2 linked regions of the Undibacterium sp. 5I1 genome follow. The protein of the gene in region 2 interacts with the protein of the main gene of each other region in a pairwise test. Links are inferred from orthologs where the notes say so. Each region holds a gene or a part of one and is shown on either strand. Other genes may lie near its edges.

Region 1 (6,572 bases), 1.7 Mb from region 2 along the record:
GCGAATAGGCATACAAAGCCTTTAGTTGATCCGGATTTTTTACACTGCCAAATTCGGTGGTATTGAAGGCGCCGTTCGGATCTAGCTCTACCCGCAACATATCGTAGATGCCAACTTGTGATACCACTGCTTTAAATAAATCAGGATGTTGGGTAAAGACAGCTCCCATTAGTAAGCCTCCGTTGCTGCCACCGATGCTGGCCATATGTTCGCTAGAAGTATACTTTTGTGCGATCAGGTATTGTGCCGCTGCCGTGAAATCGTCAAACACATTTTGCTTATTCGTCAGCGCGCCCTTGCTGTGCCATTCCTCGCCAAACTCACCGCCGCCGCGCAGATTAGCAATCACAAATACACCACCCGCATTCAGCCATAAACGCGTTGCCGGGCTTAAAAAGCGAGGTGTCTGATTGACGCTGTAGCCACCGTAACCGTTCAGTAAAACGGGATTAGTCCCATCCAATTTCGTCCCTTTACGGCGGACAATATTTAAGGGGATTTTTGTTCCATCTTTGGAGGTTGCAAATTCCCTCACAACTTCCGTGTCGTCAAAGGAGGTTGCGCTGGTTTGCGCCAGTTTCGTGGTTTCTGACTTGCCCGATTTTTCGTCGTAACGAGAGTAGTAAGGCGGTGTCAGGAAAGTTTTAACTGCATAGAGCAAGGAGCCGTCGCTCAGCGTGTCAATTTCATCCACGGTAGCGACATCCGGCAGTGGAAGGTTGCCAAGTGATTTACCGTCATGGTCATAGATGGCTACGCGTGATGGCCCACCGATAATTTCACGCACGTATAAAGCATTTTTTGTAACGATGACTGGCGAGCCACCGAATTCTCCACCAGGTTGTATCACCGCATCAGACTCAGGTATGACAACTTTTGCATGTGCAAGCTCTAAATCATTCAGCGCTAGTTTTAAGAGTTTTCCGCGCGGAGCATCTTTACGTGAGACCAAATACATGGCGTTGTCCGAGCCAATCGTGGCCGCGACAATCTTGTCTTCAAAACGGCTGACTTGCTTGATTTTCCCGTCCTGGCTGATCACGTAATGTGCGAATTCGCCACCATCACCATTGGCAACTGAGGCGACCACATAGTTAGGATTTTGATGACTATCAAGCGCGATTTCTGCAACTTTAGGAAAGTCTTTTCCTAGGACATAAACATCTTTTGATGGATCAGTGCCAATTTTATGGAAGTAAATCTGTTGATAAAAATGTTGACGATTCGCTGGCTGATCTTTCCCTGGGTAGCGGGTGTACCAGAAACCTGTACCGTCCGCTTTCCATGCAACGCTACCACCGCCAGTTGGATACTGTACCAATGGAATCAGTTTGTCGATTTGTTTGCCTGTGCTAACGTCAATGATGTGTACTGAGCCATCTTCGCTTCCATTGTCCGACATTGACACAGCGACTTTAGATCCGTCATGTGATGGAACAAACCAGTCGATTGCCGTCGTACCTTTTGAATTGATGAGATTTGGATCAAGAACGATTTTGGCTAGTGCAGGATCAGCTGCATTTGTCAGCACCGCAATCATTGGCTGCTGTTTTGGTGGCTGGTTATACATCGCAAAAACTTTGTCACCAGCGGTATGCAAATCATAGTAAGAACTGGATGAAGCAGAAATTTGCGCCATCAGATTATCAAATATGGGTTTGCGGAATGTCAGGCTATCGAAATATTGTCGTGTGCGTTTGTCCTGTGCCACGCTCCACTGATGTACAGCAGGATCACTTTGTTTTTCTAGCCAGCGGTAGGGATCTTTGACGGTGATATCCCCATAGGTATCAGTCACTTCAGCGATACGTGTTGGTGGTGCCGTTTTATCAGCAGCAATTGCAGTACCATTCGAGATCAAGAAACTGAAGCCAGCAACGGCTACCGCACTGAGCTTCAATGAATACATATTTTTCTTCGTCATAAAGTAATCCCCGTTATTTAATACGCAAAAAATTGTTGAGCTTTTGTTTGACTCATGTGGACTGAATTAAAACCGAATAGTGTCAGGCGACAGAGTTTCTTCCATCAGAAATGAAAAAAGCGAAGCTTGTTGGCTTCGCTTTTTTCATTTCCTTACTGATTATTTGCTACTAGCTTCAGTGCTTCTGTTCCAAAGCGTTTTTTGATCGAGGCCTCAATTCCTGCTGCATCCAGACCACAACTAGCAAGTAGTAAAGCCGGATCACCATGATCGATAAATTGATCTGGTAAGCCGAGTATCAGCAATGGTTTTGTAATTCCTGCTGCTGCCATTGCTTCTGCGACTGCGGAGCCTGCGCCACCTATCACAGTGCCTTCTTCTACCGTGACTAACAAATCATGAGTGTTGGCCAGTTCTGCCAGTAATGCCGTATCTAGCGGTTTGACAAAGCGCATATTCGCCAGTGTGGCATCCAGATTTTCCGCAGCTTTTAATCCCGGCTGCACCATGGAGCCAAATGCCAAAATGGCGATGCTCTTGCCTTTACGTTTGATTTCGCCTTTGCCAATCGGCAGGGTGCTGAGTTCTAAATTGATCGCTGCACCAATCCCGGCGCCGCGTGGATAGCGGATAGCTGCCGGGCCTGGATAATGGAAGCCAGTCGACAACATTTGACGGCATTCATTCTCATCCGAGGCGGCCATCACGACCATATTAGGGATACAGCGCAGATAAGCCAGATCATAATTGCCGGCATGGGTTGCACCATCAGCACCGACCAGTCCCGCTCGGTCCAGGGCGAAAGTAACATCCAGATTTTGCAACGCGATATCGTGAATTAACTGATCATAAGCACGTTGTAAAAAAGTGGAGTAAATCGCAACGACAGGTTTGAGCCCCTCGCATGCCATGCCACCGGCAAACGTAACAGAATGCTGTTCTGCAATGCCAACATCGTAATAACGGTCAGGGAATTTTTGCTCAAATTCCACCATGCCAGAACCTTCGCGCATCGCTGGCGTAATGCCAATCAAGCGTTGATCAGCGGCAGCCATATCGCATAACCAATTACCAAAGACTTGCGTGTAAGTTTGTTTGGCAGGCGTAGTAGAGGGCTTAATGCCTTCAGCAGGATTGAATTTGCCAGGGCCGTGATAAAGAATTGGATCGGCTTCTGCTAATTTATAGCCCTGGCCTTTTTTGGTGACCACGTGCAGGAATTGCGGACCTTTCAGATTTTTTAAATTCTGTAGGGTTGGTACCAGAGAGTCCAGATCATGACCGTCAATCGGGCCAATATAATTAAAACCAAATTCTTCAAACATCGTCGCTGGTACGATCATGCCTTTTGCGTGTTCCTCAAACCGTTTGGCGAGTTCTAATACCGGCGTTGGCAGTACGGATTTGCCGACATTGCGTGCTGCGGCATAAAATTTGCCAGACATCAGACGCGCCAGATAACGGTTGAGCGCACCGACCGGTGGCGAGATCGACATATCGTTGTCGTTCAGAATCACCAGTAAGTTAATATCGTCGTAGACGCCCGCATTATTCAAGGCCTCAAACGCCATGCCGGCTGTCATTGAGCCATCGCCAATGATGGCAACGGAATGTCGATCCTCGCCTTTGGTTTTTGCCGCCAAAGCCATCCCTAATGCAGCAGAAATCGATGTCGATGAATGCGCCGTACCAAACGTGTCGTATTCGCTCTCAACCCGGCGCGGGAAACCGGAGATACCATTCAACTGACGCAAGGTATGCATGCGATCACGACGACCCGTCAGAATTTTATGCGGATACGTTTGATGACCCACATCCCAGACCAGACGATCTTCCGGTGTCTGAAATACATAGTGCAGCGCGATGGTGAGTTCAACAGTGCCTAAATTAGACGATAAATGACCGCCCGTTTTAGACACAGAATCAATCACAAAATGACGTAACTCGTCGGCCAGCGGTTTTAATTGGGCACGTGTTAGCTTGCGTAAATCGGCTGGAGAATTAATGCTGTCTAACAGAGTGTTTGTATTATTAGTTGTGGTCATAAATTACGCCTTCCTCTGCACAATCAAATCTGCCAGGTTGCGCAGGATGTGTGCTTTTTCTCCAAAGGGCAACAACGCAGCATGGGCGTCGTCGCATAGTTTTTTTGCCAGCGCTTGTGACGCTTCCAGACCCAGCAAGGATACGTAGGTCGGCTTGTTATCTGCTGCATCTTTGCCAGCAGTTTTACCTAGGGTGACAGAATCTGCGGTGGCATCCAGGACATCATCCACTACCTGAAATGCCAGTCCAATTGCGCTGGCGTATGCATCAAGCGCAGCGACTTCCGCCGCGGATAAAGTCTTGCCACACATCGCGCCCATGATGACTGAGCCACGCAGCAATGCACCTGTTTTTAAACGGTGCATTTGTTCAAGCTGATCTACTGTTAAGGCGACACCGACGCTGGCTAAATCAATCGCCTGACCGCCGCACATACCGGTTGACCCAGCGGCTTGTGCCAGCAAACGCAGCATGGCAACTTGCCGTAAAGATTCACTCTCTGCTTCTGCCAAGACCAAAAAAGCTTGTGCTTGCAGCGCATCACCAACCAACAGGGCAGTTGCCTCATCATATTTGACATGCACAGTAGGTTTGCCTCTACGCAAAGCGTCATCATCCATACAGGGCATGTCGTCATGCACTAATGAATAAGCGTGAATCATTTCTAATGCGGCGGCGGCACGCGCCAATAAATCCGCTGGCGCATCAAACATAAAACCGGCGGCATACACTAACAAAGGACGCACGCGTTTGCCGCCATCTAAAGCGGCGTAACGCATTGCCTGATGTAGTTTTGCTGGTACCACATCGCTATCTGGTAAGAAACTAGCTAATAAGACTTCAAATTGCTGCTGAGTGGATTTCATCCAATCCTGAAAATGCGCGCTCATGCATCGGCCTCGCCAGAATTATCTGCAACGAAAGGTTTCAGCATGCCAGCTTCCAGTACTTTGACCTGCTGTTCTACTTTGTCGAGTTGGCCTGCACAGTATTTAATCAATTCGGCCCCACGTTGATAAGCCGTGACAGAGGCTTCTAAAGGCAGCTCACCAGCTTCCATCTGGGCGACCAGTTCTAATAATTCCGACATCGCTGCTTCGAAAGAAGTTGGCTGATCGTTCTGACCGAGTTGTCCGATGGAGGGTAATTTTTTTGGCATAGGTAGTCTTGAAGAGCAAATTGAGTCTAACCCTGCATTTTAGTGCAAACCCAGTTGATAATCAGCTTAGTTGGCATAATTAGCAGCTTTTTTAGAGCTATCCTTTCTATCTCGGCATTATTCACTTTTATGTTCTTATGGATTTTATTTTTTTGATATCGTAAAAAAGAGAATTTGCTTAAAAAAGCAGCTGAAATTGCGATTCAAACATTTCCATGTGGAAATTATTCGTATATAGTCAAATCAAACCAAATCAAACCAAGTCAAACCAAGTTAAACCAAGTTAAAACAATTCAGATAAAGTCAAATTCTGTTGCGCAAGGCTTGATAAGTATGATTTGGGCGATCGTGGAAGTCAGTGCGAAGACTTCCGACAAGGGATTACACTATATTCGTTTGACAAACTTTGCTAATAACTTTCCTTAAACACAACTGTCATGTCAGCACAATCGCCCGATCATCGGCAGTCCCAGAAAGCACCTTTAGCGCGTGCAGATATTTTGCGTGCTCTGATTCCACATGCGACGCACTTGGTGGTGGCGCAACTGGATGCCTTTGCAGCACGCTTAGCGAATGCATTTTTTGCCGCATCGGAGCAAGTTGGTGACGCACGGGAAGCGAATTTAAATTTTAATTCTGGTCAGTTACTAAAGAACAACGGTTACGCTTTCTACTATTTATGTTCTGCTGATATCCAGGCGGCATTTCGTAAAGAAATCCAGGCTTTGTCATCAATATCATCAGCAAATTCATTACCAACTAAGCCTCAATCAGAGCGTGTCGAGCAACAAGACATTGCCTTGACGCTGGTGTCATATGAGGAGATGGACAAAAAACTGGCTTTTGGGCGTGCGAGTCGCTCCCTGGAGTTGTCCAGTGCAGAGCAATTGGCCGCTTTAAGTATGCGTCTGGCTTGCATCATTGGCATTGATAGTCTGAGCATTACGCAAAATCCATTCAGGCCAGAATTTTTTTTACGTGTGGTGCATGCATCATGGTGCAAATTTAATCCTGATACGAATACCCATCCGCTGATTCTGCCTTTGCTACGCGGAGATATTTTGTTTGATCTGTCGCCTATTTTTCAGGCATTAAATGAATTTTTGGTGTACCAAGGGATCTTGCCTGATTTACATGAATCCTATCGGATAAAAAAGACAGAAAATCCAGGCTCTAGTCAATTCGGTAAAAAAGATTTTAGTCAAAAGCTGAAGCAAATTTTCTCAGAAAAAACTCCATCAGAAACATCGAGTAACGATGCCAATGATCAGCAAAAGATTTGTCAGACAGGCAGGCAGAGGGATCAGCAGCAACATGACCAGCAATTCTCTGCCAGCGGACAATCTAAGCAGCAAGAAACCGATACTCGGCTTTTCCATTATCTGGAGAATCTGCAAAAAACGATGGCGATACACCAGTTAGTGGCTGGTGCGCAAGATGTGA
Region 2 (8,385 bases):
CGACCCGTCTTCTGGTTTCAGAAGCACGGGTTTTTTTATAACTGCTAGACTGAGTTTTTCACCTTGATGAGAATAGAGATGGAAGCAACCAAAGTCATTGAATTTGAGCGCCCGCAGATGGACTTGGGGACGAGTTGCACGGCTGCTGCCTGGGCTCGTATACCTGAGGCTCCTGGCTTGGCAGAAAAAGAAATATTGAAGTCGCGCATCAAGCAGCTATTGCGTGAGAAAGAAGCGGTTTTGGTAGCGCATTATTATGTCGATGCTGACTTGCAAGACCTTGCTGAAGAAACTGGTGGTTGTGTTTCTGACTCTTTAGAGATGGCGCGTTTTGGGCGTGATCACTCAGCAAAGACTTTGATAGTCGCTGGCGTTAAGTTCATGGGCGAAACCGCCAAAATACTGAGCCCTGAAAAAACGATCTTAATGCCCGATCTGGATGCAACATGCTCGCTGGATCTTGGCTGTCCTGCGGGTGAGTTTGCAGCATTTTGTGATGCGCATCCTGATCGTACTGTCGTCGTGTATGCCAATACCAGTGCTGCGGTGAAGGCGCGTGCGGATTGGATGGTGACTTCGAGTATTGGTTTGGATATCGTCGCGCATCTGCATGCGCAGGGTAAAAAAATTCTATGGGCTCCTGATAAGCATTTGGGTTCGTATATTCAAAAACAAACCGGTGCTGATATGTTGCTGTGGCAGGGTTCGTGTCTGGTGCACGACGAATTTAAAGGCATTGAGCTGGATATATTGAAGGCAGAGCATCCTGATGCCAAGGTCTTAGTCCATCCAGAGTCACCTGCTGCAGTCGTGGCATTAGCGGATATGGTCGGCTCTACCTCGCAAATGATCCATGCAGCGAAAACCATGGACGCTACTGAGTTTATCGTGGCAACAGATAACGGTATTTTGCATAAAATGCAGATGGCAGCCCCTGGGAAAAAATTCATCGTCGCTCCAACTGCGGGTAATAGTGCTACCTGTAAGAGTTGCGCGCACTGTCCTTGGATGGCAATGAATGGCCTGCGTAATTTATTGCAAGTATTAGAGCAAGGGAATAACGAAATTCTGGTCGATCCTGCCGTGAGTGTAAAAGCCAAATTGTGTATCGACCGTATGCTTGATTTTGCAGCAGCGAAAAAAGCGAATGTGCGCCCGGGCGCTGATTTGGCTCAAGAGCAAAAACTATTTTCGGGTATAGGTCCAGCATGACTCATTCAATAAGTAATCTTAAAAATCCGTTCGAGCCATTCGATGCGGACTTGATGGCAGCCTTTGAGCGCAATATCAGCACAGCCTTGGCGGAAGACGTCGGTACCGGTGATCTGACGGGCTTACTGGTGCCAGACCAGCAGTTAGTGCAAGCCCAAGTAATTGTGCGCGAAGAAGCTGTTTTGTGCGGTGCGCCGTGGTTTGATGCTGTGATGGAGCGCCTGGATGCAAGAATTAAGATTGTGTGGATGGCAGAGGAGGGGGCGTTGATGCTTCCGAATAGTCTGGTCTGTAAGATCACAGCGCCAGCCCGGGCGTTATTGACTGCCGAGCGCAGCGCACTCAATTTTTTGCAATTGCTATCTGGCGTGGCTATGGCAACACGTGACTATGTGCGAATCATTGAAGGCACAGCCGCAGCGATTTTGGATACCCGAAAAACCTTACCTGGTTTGCGTCTGGCTCAAAAATATGCAGTGCGTGTTGGTGGCGGTCAGAATCAGCGTCTGGCTTTGTATGATGGGATTCTGATTAAAGAAAATCACATCGCAGCAGCCGGCGGCATTGAGGCTGCGATGCAGGCTGCTCACGCCTTGCAGGCGGATGTCAGCATACAAATCGAGGTGGAAACGCTAGATCAGCTCAAACTCGCGCTAAAAGCGGGAGCAACGTCGATTCTATTGGATAACTTTACGACTGACATGATGCGTGATGCAGTCAATCTGAATGCCGGACGCGCATTGTTGGAAGCATCTGGTGGCGTCGATAAAAGTTCTGTGAGGGCGATTGCTGAAACCGGTGTTGACAGGATTTCGATTGGTAGCCTGACAAAAGATATCAAGGCTATTGATTATTCTTTGAGAATTATCTAACTTATTGCCTATACTCCCCCTTATTTTTAAAAAAATACCCTTATTGCCCAGAGACTACTTGAACAATTTTAATTACTGGGTGGGAGTATTAATTTATTGGTTTTATGCTTTAGATTTATTTTTGCAAAAAAAGCGCCGCAAATTCGTTTTGATACGAACTTGCGGCGCTTTTTTATCCGGTGAGCTTTGTTATTTTTTCCGTTTAGGCGATAGCACGGTAGGCAAGGCTTTCGGTAAAGTGTCCGGATAATCACGACTAAAATGCAGGCCGCGGCTTTCGCGGCGAGACAGTGCGCTATTCACGATCAGCGAGGCGACATCAACCAGATTGCGCAGTTCCAGCAAATTATTTGTAATGCGGAAATTAGCGTAATACTCATCGATTTCTTCTTTCAATAAACGTATCCGGTGTTTTGCGCGCTCCAGTCGTTTAGTGGTGCGAACGATGCCGACATAATTCCACATAAAGCGACGCAGTTCGTCCCAGTTGTGAGCGATGACGACTTCTTCGTCTGCATCCGATACACGGCTTTCGTCCCATGCCGGTAAGTTGAGAGACGGTCGTAATTCTTGTGCCGCGATGTCTTGCGCCGCAGCTTTGCCGATAACCAGGCATTCCAACAAGGAATTGCTGGCTAATCGATTGGCGCCATGCAGACCGGTGTAGGCGGTCTCTCCTACGGCGTATAAACCAGGCAAATCTGTTCTGCCGGTCGTATCGGTCACAATCCCGCCGCAGGTGAAATGTACTGCAGGTACCACGGGAATGGCTTGCTTAGTAATGTCGATACCCAATTCCAGGCAGCGGGCATAAATCATTGGGAAGTGTTCTTCTAAAAATTCCGGTGATTTATGCGTGATATCGAGCTCTACAAAATCTAAACCACGTTTTTTCATTTCGAAATCGATCGCTCTTGCGACCACATCGCGCGGTGCGAGTTCTGCCCGGCTATCATGATCTAGCATAAAGCGCGCACCTGCGCTGGCACCTGCCTCTGCTGGCAACTTTAAGATGCCACCTTCACCGCGTACCGCTTCAGTGATCAGAAATGATTTGGCATACGGATGATATAAACAGGTCGGATGGAATTGCATAAACTCCATATTCGCTACGCGACATCCAGCACGCCATGCCATCGCAATGCCATCCCCCGTCGCGGTGTCTGGATTGGTTGTATACAAATATACTTTGCCAGCGCCGCCCGTCGCCATGACTGTGTGTGGCGCCTCAAAGGTGTGGACTTTACCCGTTTTGACATCTTGCACGTACAAGCCTAAACAGCGCGGTGTCGCCGATGTTTCTCCCAGCTTGGCTGAGGTGATTACGTCGATCGCGTAATGATGTTCAAACAAACTGATGTTCGGATGCGCCCGAACTTTTTGTTCCAGTGTCTGTTGTACGGCATGGCCTGTGGAGTCAGCAGCATGAATAATCCGTCGTTGACTGTGACCGCCTTCGCGCGTCAGGTGGAAGCCTAATTCAGCATCGTCGTCACGCGTAAATGGCACACCTTGTTCGATGAGCCAATCAATTGCTTCGCGTCCGTGTTCAATGATGTAACGGGTTGCACCTTCATCACACAAACCACCGCCAGCGATCAGCGTATCTGAAATATGCTGCTCGTGACTGTCGTGCGAATCCAGGACGGCGGCAATACCACCTTGTGCCCAGTCACTGGCACCATCGAGTAAAGCACGCTTAGAAATCACCGCAACTTTGCGGGTCTTAGCGAGATGAAGCGCGACTGATAAACCTGCTAAGCCACTACCTACAATTGCGACGTCAAATTTCATTTGGATGACCGTTAATTCAAGCACTAGCTTGTACTGCACTAAAAAATATCTTAACTAAACTCACCATGTTGAATTTATCGAATTTAGTTATCGGGATAAAGCGGGTTGTTTTTTTGCGTTGGTTGGTTTGTTTGTTTGTTTGTTGCGTTATTCATCAACAACCACAGGTTTCACTTTGGCAGCAGCAGCTTTCGCCAGCACGCGCGCCGTATCGGTATCCGCCGCAGTGGCTAGAGCAACACCCATGCGGCGGCGACTAAATGATTCTGGCTTACCGAATAAACGGATATCGATGCCTTCCACTTGCAAAGCTTCTGCCACACCTTCAAACGCAATTGCTTTGTGATTATGCTGACCGTAGATTACCGCAGATGCCGCGGGCGTGCGCAGCGCTACGTTAACCGGCAAGCCGAGGATTGCTTTGGCGTGTAACTCAAATTCATTCTGGACTTGGCTGGACATCGTCACCATGCCGGTATCATGCGGACGTGGGCTGACTTCAGAGAACCAGACCATGTCGTTTTTCACAAATAGTTCGACGCCAAATAAGCCAAGGCCGCCAAGATCGTCCGTGACTTTTTTAGCGATATCACGTGCACGCTCTAATGCCTTACTGTGCATAGCTTGTGGCTGCCATGATTCGACATAATCGCCTTGTACTTGCACATGGCCGATAGGCTCGCAGAAATGGGTTTCGACTTCTCCGTTGCTCCCGATCGAGCGCACGGTCAACAAGGTGATTTCATATTCGAAGTCGATGAAACCCTCAACAATCACGCGACCAGAATTGACGCGACCACCTGCTGCAGCGTAGTTCCAGGCGGCTTCCACTTCTTCTGCACTATCAATTTTTGATTGACCTTTTCCTGATGAGGACATCACTGGCTTGATGATGCACGGAAAGCCGATTTCGCTTGATGCTTGTTGTAATTCAGCGAGACTATCAGCGAACCGGTATGGTGAGGTTGGCAGGTTTAAGGTCTCAGCCGCCAGGCGCCGGATGCCTTCACGATTCATGGTCAGCCATGCGGCGCGAGCAGTCGGGATGACGCGCGTTTTGCCGGCCTTCTCAAGCTCCATTAACATGGTGGTGGCAATCGCTTCGATTTCCGGCACGACTAAATCGGGCTGCTCTAACTCAATCAAGCGAGCGAGTGCTGCGCCATCAGTCATGTCAATCACGTGCGCTCTGTGCGCAACCTGATGTCCCGGCGCATTTTCATACCGATCTACTGCGATAACTTCGACGCCAAGACGCTGCAAAGAAATAATAACTTCTTTACCGAGTTCGCCAGAGCCAAGCAGCATAACTTTAGTTGCGGTAGCAGATAAGGGGGTGCCGAATCGTTTGATCGTTTTCATGGTCATTTGGAATAAAGAGATTGAGTGAGGATAATAAGGATCGCCGAGCTAATTTTTGCGCTTTAGATTGTGTATATGCCGGTGGTTCAATTTGGTGCCGAACCAAATATTGTCAAACAACATCTGCAAGCACGCCGTATTCGAGTGCATTTTTAGATGCGATGATGGTGTAAATCAATTATTTGAAATTATACTTTTGATTTGAAGAAGAAAACCCAAGAAGATTGTAGGGAAACGCTGCAAACCGCTTGACACAAGGGTTTCCGGCTTGATTTAATACCGGATGCAGATTTTCTGCTTGGCGTGATCGATGCCCGACCAATAAATAATCGAATACATCATCGCGGAGTTAAATTGGACTTTTGTGAGGGGGACGTAAGTGAATAAAACTGAATTGATCGAACACATTGCTAACACGGCTGATATTTCCAAAGCAGCATCGGCACGAGCATTAGATGCAATTATTGGTGCTGTAAAAACGACATTAAAAAAAAGCGGTACTGTTACTTTGGTCGGTTTTGGTACGTTTACAGTGGGTAAACGCGCTGCTAGAATAGGCCGCAATCCACGTACTGGTGAGGCAATTAAGATCAAAGCAGCCAAGGTTCCTAAATTTAAGCCTGGCAAAGCATTGAAAGATGCTGTAAACTAATGGACTTCGTGACGCGGTGATAAGCGTCACAAGTATTGGCAGTAGATGGTTGGGGCGCTTAGCTCAGTTGGTAGAGCGGAGCCCTTACAAGGCTTAGGTCGGGAGTTCGAGCCTCTCAGCGCCCACCATGATTGTCAATATAAGTTGTATCAAATAAGGAGTGGTAGTTCAGTTGGTTAGAATACCGGCCTGTCACGCCGGGGGTCGCGGGTTCGAGCCCCGTCCGCTCCGCCAATATAAAAGAAGGCATATAACTTAATGGTTATATGCCTTTTTCCTTTTGTATTGCTAATAATATCTCCGTGGTCTGCTGACCGCATTTCTTCTTATAAATACTCAATCAAATTATTTGTTCACTAAGTCAAAAAATCATTTACGACAATTCGATATAACAAGCGTGCATTAGGATAAGCTAATAGTGTGAATACCTATATTTTAAACACTCAGCTAAAAATGGGAAAAGAAAATAGGATTTTTTTACCTAAGATTTAAATTTGTAACAGTATTACCTATATTAGCGAAGCAAAAAAACGCCATTCTAAATACAAAATTGTTCAATATCCAGATAAAAAATCTTAATCTGATTCTGGGAGTAAGCGACAATCTCAGACGATGCGTAAATGCGCTTCTACAAAATGATCCAATAGGTTACAAAGTGTGCTCGGTAATGCTGCATCATTGATATCGATAACCACTTAATATTAGGACTAACGTAAAACACCATGTGTAATTTCTAGTAGTCCTTATCGAAAGAAAATAATGCGCTTTGCATTTGCAGGATGCGATAGAGATCTTCCCTTATTTCAAACCTGGATCGCAGAGGGTTGGGAGCCGGTTAAATTATTCTCCGTACCAGAAATTAATCATCTCAGTACTAACAAAGATTTGCTCGCGCTTGCGCAAGCTAAAAAAAATTCTATTCAGCTCTCTCGTATGAACGAGCACGATCTTGCTGAGTTAAACGAGATGCAGTGTGACATCTTGGTCGTTGGCAGTTATAACTGGCGTATTCCAGAATGGAAAAACTATTTGTCGTACGCGATTAATTTTCATCCTGCGCCGTTGCCGATGGGGCGCGGTCCTTATCCTATAGTGAACGCGATTTTGCAATCACATAAAACCTGGGCGGTTACTTGCCACAAAATCGCACCGGATTTTGATACTGGCGAGATACTCGATAGCGAAGTCTTCCCGCTTTTGCCACATGAGATTCATGATAGTTTGGAAATCAAAATTCAGATCGCAAAGAGCAAGCTGGCAAGTCGTATTGCCAAGAATTTTCCAGCGCTCTGGCAAGACGCGCAGATACAAACAGGCGGTGAGTATTGGCCGCTGTTCAAAGATGACGATAAAACTATCGACTTTGCTCAACCGGTTTACAACATAGACAGGCAATTACGTGCTTTCGGCCCGATTGAATGTATTGCGCGCATTAACGACAATAAAATTTTAATTAAAGCCGGATACGTCTGGCCAGAACCACATAGCCATGTGCCAGGACAAGTCATACACGTCAGTGGAAAAACAGTCGTCATCGCCTGCAAAGATGGTTTTCTTGCGGTGACGGATTGGTATTCGGTGTAAGTACAACAAGTAGGTTCTGCTAGCGATTTATTTTTGGCTCGTATGCATTGTTCACAACGCTTAAAAGCGGTAGCTGATGCAGCAAGTGATGGGATTGTTTAGCAGGGAAAAGAATTTGAAGAGAACAGAATTGATAAGATCAGCCAGATGATCATTTTGGACGTGGTGTTGAGCTTTTAAAACTTAACACCACGTTGTTACATCTACAGTACGCAGGGCGCACCTTAGCCTGGATAATTAACGCAAACGCATCAGTATCCGCAATACGTACCAGAACATCATCGCAACAGAGGCAAACAATTGCAGCGCAGCGCCGACATAGCGGTCTTCCGGATAATGGTTGATCACATTGGAAGCGTCATACAAAATAGCTGCACCTGCTAAGCCGACCATCGCCACGCTAAAGAACAAACCTAACTGGAAACCAAAAATAGCGCCGCAGACGATCAAGATCAGCGCCATAATTCCGCCCCATTTCAATAGGCTGCCAAGAAAAGAAAAGTCTTTACGCGACACATACGCTACACCGACCAGACACACAGTCGCCAAAATCGTGATCAAGCCAGCGTCAGAAATCGCACCTGGCGCAATGGTGTTGGCAATTACCAGCATCGGTACAAAAATAATCGCTTCTGCCAGCACATAAGCACCCAGCGCAGCGTATTGCAGAGGCACGCTTTCAACGGTATGCGCTGCACGTGAAGCCAGCCAGCCGACGAGCATAAACGCGCCCATGATCACCAGCCAAGGCAAGCCCAACATCGCTTTTGCCAATACTTCAGCGATCCCCGTTTTGAACAAAATAACCTCGATTGCAGTGAACGCAAGAATAGCGCCGCCGAGGTGATTAAAAGTCTTACTAATAAAACGCTCACGCGCCGGACCATAGCCTTGTTGGGTGCTTGTCAG

Evidence for each region. Proteins that work in one complex are often made in the same cells at the same time.
Region 1: the proteins of purT (region 2) and RGU72_RS12685 interact in binary tests that used the Escherichia coli proteins (3 or more experiments, as listed by UniProt). The link is inferred for Undibacterium sp. 5I1 from one-to-one orthologs.

What each region holds. Positions count from the first base shown.
Region 1 is NZ_JAVIWI010000001.1:2,879,097-2,885,668, reverse strand. The notes cover bases 2,917-5,814. They hold RGU72_RS12685 (farnesyl diphosphate synthase), read right to left. Parts: upstream 4,861-5,814; coding sequence 3,973-4,860; downstream 2,917-3,972. Other genes in these bases: RGU72_RS12675 (DUF1631 family protein), read left to right, coding at 5,567-5,814; RGU72_RS12680 (exodeoxyribonuclease VII small subunit), read right to left, coding at 4,857-5,129; dxs (1-deoxy-D-xylulose-5-phosphate synthase), read right to left, coding at 2,917-3,969. Also shown: RGU72_RS12695 (prolyl oligopeptidase family serine peptidase), read right to left, coding at 1-1,924; more of dxs, read right to left, coding at 2,077-2,916; more of RGU72_RS12675, read left to right, coding at 5,815-6,572.
Region 2 is NZ_JAVIWI010000001.1:1,221,630-1,230,014, forward strand. What follows is about bases 3,134-6,005. They hold purT (formate-dependent phosphoribosylglycinamide formyltransferase), read right to left. Parts: upstream 5,241-6,005; coding sequence 4,026-5,240; downstream 3,134-4,025. Other genes in these bases: nadB (L-aspartate oxidase), read right to left, coding at 3,134-3,878; RGU72_RS05530 (HU family DNA-binding protein), read left to right, coding at 5,620-5,892. Outside these bases: quinolinate synthase NadA, read left to right, coding at 79-1,212; nadC (carboxylating nicotinate-nucleotide diphosphorylase), read left to right, coding at 1,209-2,084; more of nadB, read right to left, coding at 2,274-3,133; RGU72_RS05545 (formyltransferase family protein), read left to right, coding at 6,652-7,476; RGU72_RS05550 (Bax inhibitor-1 family protein), read right to left, coding at 7,714-8,385. UniProt on the Escherichia coli protein: Involved in the de novo purine biosynthesis. Catalyzes the transfer of formate to 5-phospho-ribosyl-glycinamide (GAR), producing 5-phospho-ribosyl-N-formylglycinamide (FGAR). Formate is provided by PurU via hydrolysis of 10-formyl-tetrahydrofolate.